DNA from 3 places in the Belliella marina genome. Region 2 is predicted to be linked to each of the others. Evidence: riboswitches for the same ligand, from Rfam matches in the RefSeq annotation. Region 2 holds a riboswitch; each other region holds the start of a gene.

Evidence for each region. A riboswitch is a leader RNA that binds a small molecule or an ion and turns the genes downstream of it on or off. The one in region 2 is predicted to bind thiamine pyrophosphate.
Region 1: another riboswitch for thiamine pyrophosphate. It lies ahead of thiS (sulfur carrier protein ThiS); the one in region 2 lies ahead of ACFSKL_RS04875 (TonB-dependent receptor).
Region 3: another riboswitch for thiamine pyrophosphate. It lies ahead of thiM (hydroxyethylthiazole kinase); the one in region 2 lies ahead of ACFSKL_RS04875 (TonB-dependent receptor).

Annotation. Positions count from the first base shown of each region.
Region 1 is NZ_JBHUHR010000045.1:58,691-65,449, forward strand. It holds gene ACFSKL_RS17250 (valine--tRNA ligase) at 1-1,110, shown strand, start outside; gene ACFSKL_RS17255 (nucleotidyltransferase substrate binding protein) at 1,295-1,768, shown strand; gene ACFSKL_RS17260 (nucleotidyltransferase domain-containing protein) at 1,762-2,076, shown strand; TPP riboswitch at 2,239-2,331, shown strand; gene thiS (sulfur carrier protein ThiS) at 2,423-2,626, shown strand; gene thiC (phosphomethylpyrimidine synthase ThiC) at 2,639-4,519, shown strand; gene ACFSKL_RS17275 (thiamine phosphate synthase) at 4,488-5,135, shown strand; gene ACFSKL_RS17280 (thiamine phosphate synthase) at 5,482-6,132, shown strand; gene ACFSKL_RS17285 (thiazole synthase) at 6,410-6,759, shown strand, end outside.
Region 2 is NZ_JBHUHR010000015.1:133,216-139,974, reverse strand. It holds gene pnuC (nicotinamide riboside transporter PnuC) at 1-350, shown strand, start outside; gene ACFSKL_RS04885 (AAA family ATPase) at 340-867, shown strand; gene ACFSKL_RS04880 (fatty acid desaturase family protein) at 1,212-2,276, shown strand; TPP riboswitch at 2,372-2,468, shown strand; gene ACFSKL_RS04875 (TonB-dependent receptor) at 2,655-5,054, shown strand; gene ACFSKL_RS04870 (hypothetical protein) at 5,643-6,107, opposite strand; gene ACFSKL_RS04865 (hypothetical protein) at 6,111-6,695, opposite strand.
Region 3 is NZ_JBHUHR010000031.1:91,363-98,121, reverse strand. It holds gene ACFSKL_RS11020 (DUF7507 domain-containing protein) at 1-107, opposite strand, end outside; gene tenA (thiaminase II) at 636-1,292, opposite strand; gene thiD (bifunctional hydroxymethylpyrimidine kinase/phosphomethylpyrimidine kinase) at 1,279-2,106, opposite strand; gene thiE (thiamine phosphate synthase) at 2,109-2,753, opposite strand; gene thiM (hydroxyethylthiazole kinase) at 2,753-3,544, opposite strand; TPP riboswitch at 3,621-3,714, opposite strand; gene ACFSKL_RS10995 (chitobiase/beta-hexosaminidase C-terminal domain-containing protein) at 4,055-6,759, shown strand, end outside.

The sequences.
Region 1 (6,759 bases), on a different contig from region 2:
ATTGCGGGTTATGAATATACTGGTGAAAAACCATTCAAAAACGTCTATCTCACAGGTATCGTAAGGGATAAGCAAGGAAGAAAAATGTCCAAATCTTTGGGCAATTCACCTGATCCATTAGAGTTGATCAAGCAGTATGGAGCTGATGGTGTCCGTACGGGAATGCTCTTCTCCTCTCCTGCCGGAAACGACCTTCCATTTGATGAAAAACTGGTTGAACAAGGCCGTAACTTCTCCAACAAAATATGGAATGCATATAGGCTGGTAAGTGGATGGGAAATTGACCCGAATATTTCTGGAGAAAGCAACCAAGCAGCAATTACCTGGTTCGAAAACAGATTCAATGAAGCTTTGACGGAGATTGAGGATCATTTTGAGAAATTCAGAATCTCCGATGCGTTGATGGCAACGTACAAATTGGTTTGGGATGATTTCTGTTCTTGGTATCTGGAAATGATCAAACCTGCCTACCAGGCGCCAATCGATGCCCCTACGCATGCCAAAACGATCGAATTCTTTGAGGATATTTTGAGAATACTACATCCATTTATGCCATTCTTGACAGAAGAACTTTGGCATCAAATCAAGGAAAGAGATACTTCTGAGGCATTGATTGTATCGGCATGGCCAGAAGCAAAATCTTTTGACAGTCAAATCATTACGGAAGCAATACAGGTATTTGAGGTTGTATCACAAGTAAGAAATATCAGAGCCTCCAAGGGAATCTCACCAAAAGAAGCTTTCTCTTTGACTATCAAAACCAAGCAATCAGAACTTTATGGAAGATTTGATGCGGTATTGAAAAAGTTGGCTAATCTGGAAGATGTAAGCTTCGGTGACTCACTTGAAAATGCCGTGAGCTTTGTAGTGAAGGCAGATGAGTGCTTTATTCCGATGGAAGGGCAAGTAAATGCAGAGGAAGAGAGGGAAAACATCAGCAAAGATTTGGCTTACACCAAAGGATTCTTGAATTCAGTAATGAAAAAACTCAGCAATGAGCGCTTTGTTGCAGGAGCACCTGCTGCAGTCATAGAAAACGAAAGAAAAAAGCAAGCCGATGCAGAAGCCAAAATCAAGACACTTGAAGAAGCTTTGGCAAAATTGGGTTGATTATAAGGAAAAAGGCCTTTGGGAATTAATCTTAAAACTATGATAAGATTAATTCCAAAGGCCTTAATTTAAACCATTTAAATTTTTTATCGATTCAAATGCTTTTTTTTTAATAAATTAGTATGGGTTTAGAAAACACAATATTGTTGTGCTTTTATCAATTTTGTAAATTTCAATATCAATAATGGAAGACGAGAACTTAAGATGGCATCAGAGGTTTAATAATTACAAAAAAGCACTAGCTAAACTTGAACAGGCAGTTGTAAGGATTGAAAAAGATTATCAAATCGATGATAAAGGTAGAATTGATGCAGATGATTTCTTAGATGATATATTAAAAGAAGGACTTATACAGCGCTTCGAATATACACACGAACTTGCTTGGAATGTCATGAAAGATTTTCTTGCAAATTCAGGGAATGTGGGGGTTTTTGGCTCTAAGGATGCTACAAGGGAAGCCTTTGCTACAGGATTGATTATAAATGGTGAGGTTTGGATGGACATGATCAAAAGTAGAAATAAAACTTCCCATACTTACAATGAAGAAACTGCTGATGATATTTTTATGAAAATCGTTTATGAATATTTAAAAGAGTTTTTGCAATTCAGGGATAAGCTAGAAGAAATCAAGAGCGGGAATCAAGGTGAATTATGGTAAGATTTGGGCTTAATCCGTATATTATTGAAAAGATCAATCAGGTATTTCAAAAACATAATCAAGTAGAAAAAGTCATACTTTATGGTTCTAGGGCTATTGGAAATTATAGAATTGGATCGGACATTGACCTTACTTTGATTGGTGACAATCTAGACCTTACCACTTTACAATTAATTGAAACTGAATTGGACGAGCTATTGCTTCCCTATAAATTTGACATATCACTTTATAGACAAATTGCGAATCAGGACTTGATCAAGCATATTGAAGAGTTTGGTAAAGTCTTTTTTGAACGGATTAAAACCTGAAAGTTTACTAAATACTCTTTCAGGTATTCAAACTGTCCGAAATTGTTTAAATAAGATTGAGTTCGGGAATTTTGCTTGAATTTTCGCTTTGTTTTTTTTTAAAAGAATAAACTCATTAAAACAAACTCCCCTTGCAATTCCAATTTGTTTTCTATAGGTTTGGGACAACTTTAGGGGTGTCCTTCACGGACTGAGATCATACCCTATGAACCTGATGCAGTTAGTACTGCCGAAGGGAAAAGTGAAGAATTGCCCATTTATCCTTCGATGAATGGCATTTTCGTTTTTTTGATCCGTTGTTACGGGCCACTCCTGAAGTTATATGTTCAATCAAACAATTTCAAGGATGGATATTACCGTAAACAATGAACCGCTCCAGATTTCGGACACTTGCTCTATCACACAGTTACTTCAAAACCATGTTCAGCAAAATCCTGAAGGTATCGCTGTTGCTGTCAATCAGTCTGTGATACCAAAATCTGAATGGGCCAATACTTTCATTGCCTCTGGTGATACGATCATCCTTATCAAAGCTACACAAGGAGGATAAAACCATAAGCAAATGAAAACAGAACAAACACCTAACAACCAAAGTATTTCGACCAGTCCATTTCCAGCTTCCAAAAAAGTCTATTTGGACGGTGAGCTGCATGCGATTCGGGTCCCCATGCGTGAGATTTCATTGCATGACACACAACCGCACATCAAAGGCCTACCAGCCACCAAAAACCCGGCAGTGACGGTCTATGATACCAGCGGTCCCTATACAGACCCCTCCTATCAGGTAAACCTCGAAAAAGGTCTGCCTAGGAATTTCGAAAAATGGATACTCCAAAGAAACGACGTTGAGTATCTTTCGGATATCAGCTCTGAGTATGGCAAAAAAAGAAAAAATGACGACTCTCTGAACCCGATTCGATTCCCTAATCTGAACAACCCCTTGAAAGCATTGCCTGGAAAAAACGTCTCACAGATGCATTATGCCAAACAGGGTATCATTACACCGGAAATGGAATACGTTGCCATCAGGGAAAACCAGAGGATTGCAGAATTGGGGAAAAATGATATTGGTAACAAATGCCTACTCCACCAGCACGATGGTAATAGCTTTGGGGCAAATACCCCTAAAGGCTTTATCACCCCTGAATTTGTCAGACAGGAAATCGCTTTGGGTCGTGCAGTAATCCCTGCAAATATCAACCACCCGGAAGTAGAACCAATGATTATTGGCCGCAATTTCTTGGTAAAGATCAATGCCAACATTGGAAACTCAGCGGTGAGCTCCAACATTGAGGAAGAAGTGGAAAAGGCAGTTTGGGCTTGCAGATGGGGAGCTGATACAATCATGGATCTTTCCACAGGAAAGAATATACACGAAACCCGTGAATGGGTCATCAGAAATTCTCCCGTACCAATCGGTACTGTCCCAATCTATCAGGCTTTGGAAAAAGTAAATGGCAAGGCCGAAGACCTGACTTGGGAATTGTTCCGGGATACTTTGATAGAGCAAGCAGAGCAGGGCGTGGATTACTTCACCATCCATGCAGGAGTTTTACTCAGGTATGTTCCGCTTACAGCAAAAAGGATGACGGGAATCGTATCCCGTGGTGGTTCGATTATGGCAAAATGGTGTCTTTCCCACCACAAAGAGAACTTCCTCTATACACATTTCGAAGAGATCTGTGAAATCATGAAAGCCTACAATGTCACTTTCTCCCTAGGGGATGGTTTGAGGCCTGGAAGTATCGCTGACGCAAATGATGCGGCACAGTTTGGGGAACTCGAAACCTTGGGCGAACTCACCAAAATAGCTTGGAAACATGATATCCAAACGATCATAGAAGGACCTGGACATGTGCCGATGCACTTGATCAAAGAAAATATGGACAAGCAGCTTGTGCACTGTGGAGAAGCTCCATTCTATACTTTGGGGCCATTGACGACAGACATTGCTCCAGGTTATGATCATATCACTTCAGCTATCGGAGCAGCCATGATCGGTTGGTACGGTACTGCCATGCTTTGCTATGTGACTCCAAAAGAGCACTTGGGATTGCCAAACAAAAAAGACGTCAAAGACGGTGTCATTACCTACAAAATAGCTGCCCATGCTGCAGATTTGGCAAAAGGACACCCTGGAGCTCAATACAGAGACAATGCATTGAGCAAGGCAAGATTTGAATTCCGATGGGAAGATCAATTCAACCTATCACTCGATCCAGATACAGCCAAATCATTCCACGACGAAACCCTTCCTGCCGAAGGTGCGAAGATCGCCCATTTCTGCTCTATGTGTGGTCCAAATTTCTGCTCCATGAAGATCACCCAAGATGTCAGAAAATATGCCGCTGAAAATGATCTAGAAGAAACCGAAGCATTGGAAAAAGGCATGCAAGACAAAGCCAAGGAATTTGCGGAAAAAGGAAACGAAATCTACCTGTAACTTGGAACTGTTGGTCATTTCATCTCCCACGCCTGTTTCAAATGAAGCCGAAAACATCAATCGGCTCTTTGAAGCAGGTTTGGGGGTATTCCATCTTCGCAAACCCAATAGCGATTTGGAATTGCTGAGTAAGCTGATTTCCCAAATTGATCCAAAATATCATGGTCGGATTGCAATTCACCAGCACCATCAATTAGCTGCTGAATTTGGATTGAAGAGATTGCACTTCACAGAAATGGAACGGAACAAAACCCCTATTTCGAAATTGATAAAAATCAAGGAAAGAGGAATGAAAATCAGCACTTCCCTTCATGACATTTCTGCACTAAATGAATTGAGCCATTTCGATTATACATTCTTCAGTCCTGTTTTTGACAGCATTTCCAAAGAGGGATATCAAAGTTCGGTTTCGGCAGATTTCGTTTTGGAAAAACCAAAAAACTCACCCGAAGTGATTGCTTTGGGAGGTATTCATCTGGGAAATATTGACCTGGTAAAATCCATGAATTTTGATGGCGCTGCGGTATTGGGGGCAATTTGGAATGAGGAAGAGAATAGAAGGATCGAGATATTAATAGACCTAATTGAAACTTGTGTTAAGCTTAATTATCGATAATATTTATTGATTTGCCCTAAAGCTTCTTAAAAGCTGATATTCATCGATATTATTGATAAGAAGATATATGGTTTTAAGTTTCTTCTTTTGAAATCAAAACATGATAGATGTTTATTAACATACTTGATATTAAGATATTTTAAGTTCGCCAACCTTAGGGGTTATGTTATTTTGACCAAAAGGAACTTGTGGATCAGTTTGATAAAGTGATTATGTGAACTTCAATTTATAGAGAAAAATTTGATTATGATTTCAAAAAAATATCTACAAATATCCAATATCAATTAATATCTAAACCAATAAAAATTGATTTAAATGATCGCTAATATATTAGAATGAAGGATATATGAAAATTGAAATAAACAAACTCCAATATATCTCCCAAGAAAAACCCTTCAACACACACTTGGAAGCCATAGAAAATGTGCTAAAAGCAGGATGTAAGTGGATTCAACTACGGTTAAAAAACCTGGAAGAACATGAAATCTTATCTATTGCCAAGGAAGCCAAGCGACTCTGCGACAATCATCAAGCCATCCTGATCATCAATGATTATGTAAAAATAGCAAAGGAAATAGATGCTGATGGCGTTCATATAGGCTTGAATGACATGTCTGTTGCCGAAACAAGGTTGATTTTAGGAGAAAACAAAATCATCGGGGCGACCGCAAATACCATCGACCATGTGAAAATGCATGCCCAATCTACCCCTGATTACATTGGCATCGGGCCATTTAGATTTACCCAAACCAAGGAAAAATTAAGTCCTATATTGGGTATTGATGGTTACAAAAAAATCTTGGATGAAATGAATGCATTGGGATTACACATTCCTGTTATCGCAGTCGGTGGGATTACCGCCGAAGATTTGCCAGAGCTTTTAAAAACAGGCGTCCATGGAGTCGCAATATCTGGAGAGATCAATCATGCCATGGATCCAAGGCAAAAGATAGAGGAAATAAACCATCAGTTTTCTAACCCTACCATCCCAATTTAAAGCTATTGTGGTAACCTGACAGATGAGGTATTTACATAGGCTTGGTTTCGTCTAAAGCTGACAAAAGTGCATCCGTGACTTAGTGTTCTTAGTGAAAAACTTGGTGATCTTTGTGGTTATATTTTTACCACAAAGATCACCAAGTAAAAGCACCAAGTTCACAAAGAAAAAAAACTAAATGCGAGGGATTTTTCCCAAAATTGACACATTAATATCCTTCTTATTCAGACTCAAATTTGATTTGGAGAACTGATTTGGACACAAAAAATAAAAAAACATGTTAAAAATAGGCAACACAGCATTCAATTCTCGGCTATTCACAGGGACTGGAAAATACAGTTCTTCGGATGTGATGGAAAAATCACTCCTCGCATCAGGCTCCGAGCTTGTCACAGTCGCTTTGAAAAGGGTGGATTTCAAAAACCAAGTTCAAGATGACCTTTTGACCAAACTCCATCATCCCCACATCAAGCTCCTACCCAATACTTCGGGAGTCAGAAATGCCAAAGAAGCGATTTTCGCAGCTCAATTGGCAAGGGAAGCATTGGAAACCAATCTGATCAAATTGGAAATCCATCCAGATCCTAAGTATCTGATGCCTGACCCGATAGAGACATTGATCGCTAC
Region 2 (6,759 bases):
AAGAATTGCCTGTCACTTGGTTGTCCAAAACCGGCATCTTGAAATCATTGGTCTTGTTTTTGGTTTCTTATGTCCTATTATATTTTGTTCTTTCGAGGTATACTGATAGCGATGTGCCTTATTGGGACTCTTTTACCACTTCATCGGCGTTTGTTGGGATGTGGCTCATGGCCAAAAAGAAAGTTGAAAACTGGATAGCTTGGATTATTACAGATTTGGTTTCTGTACCTTTGTATTTGTACAAAGGGCTGATGTTGACATCTTTTCAGTTTTTGTTTTTCACGGTATTGGCTACCATCGGCTTGGTTTCATGGATGAAATCTTCCAAAAATATAGCATATGGAAGTTAAAAAGGTAGTGATTATCGGTCCGGAATCCACGGGGAAGAGTACACTTTCGAAAGCATTGGCTGCCACATTTGGTGAGCATTGGGTATATGAATATGCACGTCAATATCTAAATGATCTGGGAAGAACCTATCAATATGAAGACTTGCTTGAAATAGCAAAAAAACAGATTGGGTTGGAAGATAAAAAGCTGAAAAAATCAAAGAATATTTTATTTATTGATACTGATTTGAACGTAATCAAAGTGTGGAGTGACCACAAGTTTGGTAAGACTGACCCTTGGATTTTGGAACAAATCAAAAAAAGGAAATATGATTTATACCTTTTGACGGATATTGATATTCCTTGGGAAGATGATCCACAAAGAGAACATCCAAACCCGGAAATGAGAAGTCACTTTTTCAATATTTACAAAGATTTGCTACAGGCATCAGGGATTCCGTTTGAAATAATCAGTGGAGGGTATGATGAGAGGTTTGTAAGTGCAATGAAGGCATTGAAAAAACACGGCATTTATTGACTTTTTCTTATTGTAGAATCTGGTTACCCGTTTTCTTGATGATGTCTGCTTAAATTGGTTTAAGCACTTTGTCTGCAGCAGTTGTTGGGTTTCTGCCATCGGCACTTGTTTACTTTGCGTAGTTGGTGATTATCCGTATTATGATGTCTTACTAATTACTCGCTTGCAAAGAAGTAGGTAATCATATTGTTAAATTAACTTAAAACAAACAGAATCAATTAGATGATCTTTGTCAGTTTTTGATTTTCTAAATTTATTTGGTGTATCTTTATAGAGGAATTTGAAATATTTGACACCCGATTTATTTTTCTTCCCCAGTAATCATTATCATTAAATACATTATCATGCGTCCCCCTAGATTCAGTGCCGCATCTTCGTTTCATTCAGATTTGAAATTGAGGATCAAAAATTACTTCACAGAAAAAAATCTCAAGCAAACAGGAAATTTCTCTCTTTACCTAAAAGCCATTTTATTGGTGGCTGGCTATATTGCCACATATGTTACTTTGGTGTTTTTTACACCACATTGGTCTCTTGCTTTGCTCGGATGTGTGCTTTTGGGCGCGTTGGCGGCAACCATCGGATTCAATGTCATGCATGATGGGGCACATGGCAGTTTTAGCAAAAAATCTTGGGTCAATGAACTTGCGGGAGTATCCATCAATTTTCTTGGCGCCAATGTGTTTATGTGGAAAACTAAGCACAATGTCGTTCACCATTCATTCACAAATATTGATGAGGTTGATGATGATATGAATGCCAGGCCATTTTTGAGACTTTGTCCACACCAAAAATTCCACAGTATCCATAAGTACCAACACAAGTATTTCTTGTTTGTATATTCTTTGTTGTATCTGTACTGGGTTTTTGTGACAGATTATAAAAAATATGCTACCAGAAAAGTTGGTGTCATTCCGATTCAGAAGATGACAATATCAGATCACCTTTCATTCTGGGGATTCAAATTGCTACACATTGTTTTGTTTGTTGTCATCCCGATTTATTTTGTGGGGGTATTGCCGTGGTTAGTTGGATTCTTGCTTTATGGGGTTGCTACCGGTATTTTGCTCAGTGTGGTTTTCCAGCTTGCGCATTCGATCGAAGAGACCTCATTCCCTATGCCTCATGTTGAGACGAATAAATTGGAAGATGACTGGGCGGTTCACCAATTGAAGACAACTGCCAACTTCGCCACAAACAACAGGCTACTCTCTTGGGTAGTAGGTGGGTTGAATTTTCAGGTTGAGCATCATTTGTTCCCAAATATTTCCCATGTACATTATCCTGCAATTAGCAAAATCATCAAAGAAACTTGTTTGGAATATGGGATCCCATATTTGGAACACCCGAAATTAAGGATGGCTTTTGCTTCCCACGTAAATCACCTAAGAACACTTGGACGTCCATAAGTATTTTAGATTTTTATTTTTCCCGCTGTTCACTTGAGCAGCGGGTTTTTTTATGCTCTTTTTGGTTATTAAGCTTTTACACCTACATTTGTACCCAAGATCATTAGGGGTGCCTTAAAATTTCGGGCTGAGATCATACCCACAATACCTGATCCGGGTAGTGCCGGCGAAGGGAAATGAGTAACCGATGACAATAGGAATTGATTGAAGCCTTTCGTGGGGTTTGACTCAACTATCAAGCTCAGGCTGTACTGAAGCAAGCATATTGGCTGTGTTTGATTATTCGATTTGGTAATAGGGTGAACAAAATGAAGAAAACCGTCCCCTTGGTTTTTGGAGATTCAACCAAACTGCCTTGGCAGTATGCAAGCAATAAAAATGAAATACTTAGGATTTACATTGGCAATGATGCTGGTGTGTTTAGTCGCTTCTGCCCAAAACAGAATCAATGGAATAGTCCAAGATGCCCAAACGGGGGAGCTTTTGTTTGGGGCTAATCTTATCCTAAAGGGTACAGGACGTGGTACAAATACGGATCATCAGGGGAAGTTTGAGATCACAAATGTTCCTAAGGGGACTTTTGATTTGATTGTGTCATTTTTGGGGTACGAAACTCAGAGGGTAAGTGTTGATGTCCCTCTTACGGGTGAATTGAATATTTCATTGGCACAGAGCAGCTTATTTACCGAGGAGTTTGTAGTCTACGGAACTCGGGCGACTGACGTCACGCCTACGACTTTCCAAAATATCAAAAAAGAAGATATCGCCAAGCTCAATTTGGGACAGGATATCCCAATGCTTTTGAATTACACGCCTTCTGTCGTAAGTTTTTCTGATGCAGGGGCAGGTGTGGGTTACACAGGGTTGAGAATCAGAGGTTCGGATCAATCAAGAATCAATGTCACTGTCAACGGCATACCGATGAATGATGCTGAATCTCATGGAGTCTTCTGGGTGAATATGCCTGATTTTGCATCTTCGGTCGACAATATGCAGATCCAAAGAGGTGTAGGTACTTCTACAAATGGGGCAGCTACTTTTGGGGCAAGTATCAATATCCAGACAGATACTAGAAAGGATGAAGCATATGGTGAAATCGATAATACCTTTGGGTCATTCAACACCAGAAGACATACCGTCAAGGCAGGGTCAGGATTGTTGAATAACCGCTGGACTATTGATGCAAGATTGTCCCAAATCACCTCTGATGGGTATATGGATAGGGCTTCCTCGAATCTAAGGTCTTACTTTCTGACTGGTGGTTACCATGGAGAAAACCACGTATTCAAATTGAATGTGTTCTCAGGGGCAGAAAAAACCTACCAAGCTTGGGAAGGGGTGCCGGAAGCACTGTTGGAAACCAATAGGACTTTCAACCTTTATACTTATGATAATCAAACTGACAACTACCAGCAGGATCATTACCAGTTTATCTACACAGGAAAAATCAACCAAAACTGGAAGGCGAATGCAGCTTTGCATTACACTTATGGGCGTGGATATTATGAGCAGTTTAGACAAAATGATCGGTTGAGTAGTTATGGGCTTACTCCTGTAGTCATTGGAGAGACCAGCATATCCAGAATGGACATCATCCGAAGAAGGTGGCTGGACAATGATTTTTATGGCGGGGTGTTTTCGTTTAATTACCTTTCCCATGATGCCAAATGGGATGTGGTACTTGGTGGAGGAGCAAACAGGTATGATGGGGACCACTTTGGTGAAATCATCTGGATGCAGTACGCAGCTGATGTGAACATCAGAGACAGGTATTATGACAATGTAGCGGTCAAAGATGATAGAAATGTCTATCTAAAAGGGACATATGAGGCTGTAGACGGACTCTTTCTTTATGGTGATCTGCAGTACAGAGGGGTGGATTACAGATTTGATGGTATCAATAATGACTTGAGGGATATATCTGGTCAAGTAAGCTACAATTTCTTCAACCCAAAATTTGGATTGACTTATCAAACCCGCACTGGAAAATCATGGTATGCATCCTACGCAGTAGCAAACAGAGAGCCTGTGAGGAGGGATTTTACGGATTCTCCGATTATAGACAGGGCACCACAGGCCGAAAATCTACAAAATATTGAAGCTGGTATCAAGGCAAGTCATAGCAAGTATTCCTACAATGTGAATCTATACTACATGAATTACAACAATCAGCTGGTATTGACAGGTCAGCTGAATGATGTAGGTGCATATGTTAGGGATAATGTGGCTGATTCCTATCGTGCAGGGATTGAGATAGATGGAGCTTACAAAATCTCCCCAAAATTCACCTTGGGTGGGAATTTGGCAGTCAGTAGAAACAAAATCTCTGAGTTTACGGAGTACATAGATGATTATTCAGCCGATGACTTCTTTCAGGAGGAAATCAATTATACGGATACAGACATAGCATTTTCCCCAAATGTAGTTGCTTCTGCAATATTGGATTACAAACCTGCCAAAGGTTTCGAAATCAGTTTGCTCAACAAATATGTTGGCAGTCAATATATGGACAACACCATGAATGACAACAGGAAGCTTGATGCTTTTTGGACTACAGATTTGAGGTTGAATTATGCTTTGGAGCCTAGATTTGTCAAAAACTTGGAATTCACCTTGATGGTTTACAATATTTTCAATAGACTCTATGAGCCAAACGGCTATACATTCTCATATTTTCTCCCTGGAGAAGGGGGGACTGGCAGATCCCTGACAACGGAGAATTTCTATTATCCAATGGCAGGAGCCAACTTCCTGGCAGGTGTAAAGGTTAGATTTTAAATAAAGTTTAAATTTAGTTGAGCGTAAAGGCATCTCCGGTTTCGGGGGTGCTTTTTTTTTAGATATGAGATTTTAGAAGCGAGAGACGAGAAAACAAGAGGCAAGAACCAAAAAGACAAGTTTGTTTTTACGACTACGTCACCTCGATCCTGAAAGCATCGGGAGAGAGGTCTCGTCCCATCTTTGAAGCAGGCAATTGAATGGCTATCGAAAATACAGAGAAATCAATGGAAAAAGATGTCATGTAAAATCAGGACGTAACAAAAAAATGAGAAACAGAGCAAACACGAAGTACCTGCCTGCTGCACGGCAGGGTTAAGCCTCCTAATCCCCTAATCAACCAATCCACCGATACCCCATTCCCTAATCTGTGTATTGTCTTGAGAATTGGAAGTTTAAGAAAACCAGCCTCATAACCTTCCAATCTCCCAATCTCCTCGTTCACTATTCGTCCAATCCACTGATAACCTAATCCACTAATAACCCAATCCCAAAACTGTTTAGAAGCTTAGGGCTTAGAAGTATAGAAAATTCAACCTCCAAACTTTCAAACCTTCCAACGTTCTAACCTTTTTAACCCGCATTCCCTCAATTTCTAATCCCCTCTGCAAAGAAATTTTTCACCCAGAGTGTCCTGCTTATGAGGTTCACGGTATTGAGGATGTCATAGATGTTTTTGGGGTGGAAGGGGCTGATTGTGACATTGTAATGGCCAAGACGGTCTTGGTGTACCTCAAGGTCATATTTCAGGCTGAGTTTGAGCAGTTCTTTTGGAAAAAAAATATTTGCTGAAACAGGAGAAATTGCTTTTTGCCTTATGCCAAACCTTTTTTTCGCAGTTTGGTGATGTTTATGGAGAAGGTTCACTTGATAGCCTTTGTCACGGATGGAAAGGGTCGATGTCTGTGGTAATTTCGGGTTAAAGCTATGGATCAACTCTTGGTCTCCTTTTTGAATTCTGTAATTCACGTGCAGGGAGACTTGATGGTCTATCTTTAGATTGTTTTTGATAACCAAAAACCTCCAAAGATTATCGGTTTTTTTGAGATCCATAGATTATTCTGGGTTGTTGATCAATCTGTAAAAGTCCGAAATGGGAATTCTTAGCGCATCTATTTCTTTTTCATTTTCAAGAATGGATACCCATTTATTGTCTTTCCAGACTTCAAAATAGGCATTTTCATTCAAAAATGGGTAGATCTTTTTTACAAATCCAAAGTGTGCCAGCTTATCACCGCTTTCATAAGCCAAAGTGTCAACCTTATTGCCTTGTGTGATTCTCAATTTGAAATGGCTAGCGTCCCAAGATGGTTCTACGTAAATGTATGCCTCATCTTTGATGCGATTGATGAGGATGGAAAGATTGATCAGAGGGGATTCAGATTCCTCGATGCGTTTCCCATATCGGTAAATGGTCATTTTCGCATCATCCCGAGCTTCGATGTCATAATATATCCCACGGACATTCTTGAAAAACAACCTTTCTGCATCAGTGATGCTTAAGATAGATTCCTCCTTTCCCGAGTTATTGGCCCTTTTTTCATTGAAAAACGAGAGGGTCAGCACAAATAGAATTGATCCCAACCCGAAAATTTTTAGGATTTTGATCATTTCTGGGGAAAGGGAATCACTTTTTGACATGACGGGGTTTGGTTTTGTATTTAACCACTGATAAGGGGGTGGTGTTTGGGTTCTAAAACCTATT
Region 3 (6,759 bases), on a different contig from region 2:
ATCAAACTTGGAATCTGTAAAAACAGTACTGATAACATTAAAAAATGGATAGCTAAAAGTCTCAAAACATTATCCTCCACAAGAAATCTATCAATCCTGATTTTCATTGGTATTTTATGATATAATAAAGGTGTATATATAAAATTATAGGCAATCTCCTTTAATAGTTTTAGGAACAAACCAACACGTAACCTTTATTATCTCAAAACCTTAAGTAGGAAAATCCAATATCGATCATCTGGTAATTTTCGCCATGAAAATAACAAATAGTTTTAAACAATTGATATATGTACTAAAAATTAATTTTGAGTTGTGGATATGCGAAACCTTTATAACCTGAGTTCGATTGTTATCACAAAGTCAAAATCAATAAAAATATCCAGTTACAAGGCAAATTTTTGAGGGATAGCCTAAGCTATCGCTCAAAAATTTAACGCAGTAAATGGGTGTTTTTATTGACTGAGCTGACTATTCGGTTTTAAACGGCAATCTACTTCACTTTTTCAATCCACAATATGCCAATATTACTTCACGCACCTTCTTTTCGTAGTTCTCACCATTTAAAACCGTTCCTGCAGGCAGGTTGACAAAGTGAGAATAGTCGAACTCAGGTTTGTAGTAAAAGAATCAAATTTTTAAATCGACCACTTTTCCATTTTATAGGCAGAATCCCAGAACATCCATTCCAACCTTGTTGCCATCTCAAATGCCTCCAGCATTTCTTCTTGAAGCTTTTCACTTGACTGACTGGCCAATTGATCCGCTATTTCCAAAGCATGCTGTACAGATTTGGCAAAATCTTCACCAGCGTAGGTGTCTATCCAATTTTTATATGGATTATCTTTGACCGTCTCCTGTTGGGAGTAAATATGATCCCCTACCTTCTTGTAAATCCAAAAACAAGGCAAAACCGCCGCCACAGCCACCTCAACATTTGAATAAGCTGACTTGGACAAAAGGTAATTCGTATACAAAAGGCAAGTTGGTGATGGGTTGATTTGATCGGGAATCCCCAAGGTTTTGAAATACCCTTCGTGCAAAGCCCTTTCAACCACAATGGCACCGGAAGCAAATTGGGAAAATGCCAATACCTGATCCAAATCCCTTAATCTACCAGATATCGTACTCAATGCCTTTCCAAACTCCCCCAAATAATATGCATCTTGGGCCATATAAAACTTAAATCTCTCTTTGGACAAACTACCTTGAAGTAGCTCCTGGTTGAATGGCATGGTGATTATCTGTTCATAAATAGGGACTATTCTATCCCATGCTTTTTCAGTCCATTTCATTGGTTATTTGTTTTTGAGGATTGTAAAAATGATTCAGTGGCCCACTTCCATTGCCTGTTTTTATTTGTTGTCCATAATAAATTGCCTGATTGACATAATCCCTTCCAAAAGCAACCGCAGTTTCCATATCCATTCCCAAAGCCAAACCAACTGCTATGGCCGAAGAAAGTGAACACCCCGTCCCATGGACATTCTTGGAATTGATCTTTTCACTTTTGAGAATTTTCAATCCAGTGCTTTTTGAGTACAAAAGATCATAAATGACTGATTGGTCCATATGCCCCCCCTTAATCAAAAGTGCTGTGGGGAGTTCATTCAAAAGTGATTCCCCAGCAGCTTTCATAGATTCCAAATCACTGACTTCTTTTCCAAATAAAATCGAAGTTTCATCCATATTCGGGGTCAACAATGTAACTAAAGGGAAAAGCTTTTCCTTAATGGCTTTTACTGTTTCATCTTGGATCAGCTTGTGCCCAGAAGTAGAAACCATCACAGGATCGAATACGATCGGGATTTCGGGATACCCTTTCAAAATCTCCACCAACACTTCTACCACCCCAGGCCTATCAAGCATTCCTATCTTGATCGCTTTTGGTTTGATATCTTCCATAACAGCCCGCAACTGCTCACCGATATGTGATGCCGGTATGCTATGAATGGCATTCACTCCTTTTGTGTTTTGGGCTGTAGTGGCAGTAATCACGGTCATCCCATAGCATCCAAGCGCTGAAATGGTCTTCAAATCAGCCTGGATCCCAGCTCCTCCACTACTATCAGATCCTGCTATACTCAATACCGGTACGTATGTTTTCATATTCATCTAAACTTCAATCCTTGTTCTATTTCTTTTCTGAATGATTCAGCTGCAACCGCTGGACTTACCGCACTACAGATCCCCGACACCACAGCCAAACAATCTGCTCCGTGTGAAATAATCTCTTTTGCGTTTTGAGTCTTGACGTTTCCGATCGCCACCAATTTTTTATTGGTCAGAGACCTCAGTTTTGCAAGCCCTTCCAATCCCCATTCGGAAATCGTATCTTCCTTGGTAGGTGTGGAAAATATCGGGCTAACACCCAGATACCATGCTTTTTTGGAACTTGGTTTTTCCAAATCCTCCATGGATTCTACAGAAATCCCAATAGGAAAATTAGTTCCCAGCAACTCCCAAACACGCTCCAACGGTTCATCAGATTGCCCTAGGTGAACTCCAAAAGACTGTACTTTTGCTGCCACCAGGATATTATCATTGATTATCAGGGGAACATTATACCGGTCACAAAGTGTCTTCAACTTTTCTGCCTTTTGGATAAAACTATCCAAAGACAGTTCTTTTTCCCGTAGCTGGACAATGTCTACCCCACCTTTGATCGCCTCTTCCACTACCCAAAAAAAATCCCTGCCAAGGCATGCTTGTTCGTCTGTCACCAAATAAAGTCTATATGGAAAATCGGTTTCCATCAGAATTCAACCTTCATCCTTTTCATCAATTCCCCACTGGTCAAATTATACAAGGTATCATACAGGTGCAACTGTAAGGTACCAGGCCCATCTGATTTTTCGGCTGCTATTTCACCAGCAACCCCCAATACAGCCATGGCTGCTGTAGTTGCCAAAAAAAGGTCTTTCTCAACCCCTGAAAATGCGCCAACTATAGCTGAAGCTGTACACCCCATCCCCGTAACCTTTGCCATCATAGGGTGACCATTGTCCAAAGAAACCACTCTTTCTCCTCCAACAATAAAGTCCTTCGCACCTGAGACACAAACTATACAACCAACCTCTTTGGAAAGGTTAATTGCTGCCTGTACAGCTTCACCAGAGTCATGGATGCTATCCACACCCCTGCTTTTGATGTTAACCTGTGCCAGTGAAAGGATTTCTGAAGCATTGCCTCTGATGACACTTGGCTTCAATGCCAGTAATTTGCCAATAGTCTCATTTCTATAGGGAGTAGCACCAGCACCCACCGGATCCAAAACCCAAGGTTTGCCTAAATCATTGGCTCTTTGGGCTGCCAAAAGCATACTTTCTACCCAATATTCATCCAAAGTCCCAATGTTGATGACCAAGGCATTCACAATACCTACCATGTCCAGCACCTCAGACTTGGCATGCGCCATGATCGGGGAAGCTCCCAAAGACAGCAAAGCATTGGCTGTATTGTTCATGACCACAAAATTGGTGATACTTTGGACTAAAGGTGATTTCTCTTTTAAAGTTTCAAAACAATGACTGATAGACTCTTTCATTTTTTCAATTTTAAGGTTTGAAAACTTCAGAGTCCAACTTTAAATGCTGGAAAAGATCAACCAATGCCACTGGCATTGTATTGAGATGACTTATTTCTTCCGCTGGCATGATCCAGTATCAAGTTCAAAGGGTATGATCTCAGCCTGAACAGGCACCCCCAAAGTTTCATATGCTAAATTATTCCCAATCCCTTTCAAAAAAAACTAAATAGCGATTTATATTTTATGACTATCCGCTTTCTTGCACGTAGCCAAACAATAGATTGTTGGATGAATGATATGTGGTTCTGTTGACTACTCCGCGGCCACAAGTGTGAACTGTTGTCTGCTGTCTGTTGACGATTATCCGCAACATTATGCCTTTGTTATTTATTTACTGGAAAAGTAGCGGATAATCATATTAATCATTTCATAACAACTATTTTCAAAACATTTTAAATTGAATTCGCTAATTTTAAAAGCATTTATACTGTCTAATCCAAAAGAAGTCAATTCTTAAAACCCTTTTACATGAAAAAATCTCTACACAAAACACTATTGCTCGTCTGGTTATTTATGGGAATGTTTGAGCTTTATGCCCAAACAGCCACGATAGCAGGCTGGACATTTGGTACTGTAACAGGAGAAGAGTCTCCACTTGCTGACCAAGGCAACACCAACAATGTCGGTGTACAACAAATCTCCGTAACCGGAGCAAATATCACAGGATATATTGCTGGGTCACCCGGAAGAGCAATCACATCAAGTGCCTGGGCTGGATCAGAACCTGAAAAAGCCTGGATAATCCCAGTCAACACCATTGGGTTTGAAAACCTTACCGTCTCCTTGAAACAAAGGAGCTCAAATACAGGGCCAAGGGATTTCCAACTGCAATATAGCACAGACGGTTCCTCTTGGTCAGATATACCTTCTGGTACAATCACGGTAGCCAACAACTTCACTTCCGGAGTTTTGAACAGCTTAGCGTTGCCATCAGTATTGGACAATTCACCTTTGGTCTATATTAGATCATTGCTGGTTTCTGGCATTGCTGTAAATGGAAGCCCCATTGCCAATACAGGCACCAGTGCGATTGATGAAATTTTTATCAGTGGAAATGAATCTTCCTCCGAACCACTTCCAACTACAGCTACACCATCGATCAGCCCAAATGGCGGATCATTTGAGGAAGCACAATCAGTCACTTTGGTTACAGACACTGATGGAGCGACAATTTATTACACGCTGGATGGAAGTGTTCCAAATCTGGGAAGTACACAATATATCTCCCCTATCCAAATCGAAGAAACGACAACGATCTCTGCAATCGCTTTCAAAGATGGCTTCAATGTAAGTGAGGTAGCAACTGCCGCATTTACCATTTCACTTCCACAAGCACCTGCTGGCAGCATACCATACAACCAAGATTTTGCGCAATTTGTGAACCTAAGCAATCCTGTATCCAGCTTCGGCTCAAATGGGGAATGGTCTTTTTCAGGTTCAGTTTTGAATTATAATGGTGCTTTTGGTACAGGAACAGCAGGTGGTTTTAGAGGGGGTGATGTATTGGGTTATCAGCATACCGGTACCTCCGGGGTAATAGAAGCGACATTGACTCTGGAAAACACGACTGGTTCTACAATCAATGAATTGGAAATCTCCTATGAAGGAAAAGTGGGCAGAGTAGACCAAACAAGATTCCCTGAATGGACGGTATCTGTAAATGGCATTGAAATCCCTGATCTTGCCTACAGTACTTCCGATGGAATCGACAAACCTGTTATCGCACTTATAGATGGGCTGAATATCCTTCCAAATGAGTTGGTGAATATTTCTTGGTCTTCCGACCGGGGATTCAATGCCGGTGGTGGAAGCCGTCAGATTGGACTGACAGCCTTAGACATCAGTGTTCCAGTAAGTCTAGACCCCATAGAATTTGTCAATTGGGATTTCACAGGACAACCGGGCAATCAGGCTTTCACGGAAGGAAACACACTCACCTCTGGGGTTCTTGCCAGTGATTTTGCTCGTGGATCTGGAATCAACCCAGCTGCTGCTGTCAACTCCATCAGCTCCAACGGTTGGAATGCAGGGGAAAACAGATACTTTACTTTTGGGTTCACGGTAGCTCCAGACAAATTAATCGATCTCTCCGCACTCCAGTTGGGTTCTACCTCTTCCAATACAGGTCCTAGGGATCTGGCATTGGTATACAGCGGGGATGGATTTACGGCTAGATTGGCAGAATGGACACATACAGGTACTTTTGTAAATCAGGTGATAGATTTGTCAGGACTGCAAAACTTGTCAGGCGAAGTTGAATTCAGGATAATCTCCACCAGTGATATATCAGCCAATGGTGGCACTGTAGCAGCCGGGGGAACACTAAGGGTTACCAATTACTTCTCTTCCGAAGGATCGCTCCCTGTTGCATTCTCTGGAGTTGTCAAAGATGCAGCCGGGGTAATCATCCCAACATTGACAGTCGATCCTAGCTCGCTTGATTTTGGCATTGTAAGCTTGGCGGATGAATCACCTGTCCTAACATACGAGTTGTCTGGATCTAATTTGGAGGGGGATGTCACTGTGAGCAGTACTTCACCGTTCAGTGTTTCCAAAGACGGGATAAACTTCACAAATTCCATAGTTTACTCACTCGCTGAATTGGCTTCTAGCCAAACAATTTCTGTGAAAATCGACAACAGCACAGAAGGTGTATTCAGTAGCTCAATCATACAGCAGACAACTGGAACATTGCCAGTTTCCCTGCCTGTCTCAGCTTCGGTTTTTGATCCATTCAATATCTCCGAAGATTTCAATGCATCCTGTCCAAACCTCCCTTCAGGCTGGTCTGCAATAAGCGTATTGGGAGATCAGGTATGGGCATGTACAACTTTTGGCAGGGCAGGTACGACACCTACTGCATCTGCGCCATCAGGCTTGCAGATCAATGGCTTTGCCGGTGGGGCTGTCCTCAATGAAGACTGGGTAATCACTCCAAGCTTTGATTTGAGCGGCTTCAACATCCCATTGATGTCCTTCTGGAGCAGGGTAGCATTCCAAGGCCCAAGATTGAAATTGATGGTTTCTACAGATTACGAAAGTGGAGATCCTAATACAGCAACATGGACGGAATTGAGCGATAGGTTTGCAAATGCCGATCAGTGGACATACTCTGGGGAAATTGATCTTTCAACTTATTTGGACCAAAGTATCAGAATTGCATTTGTATACTA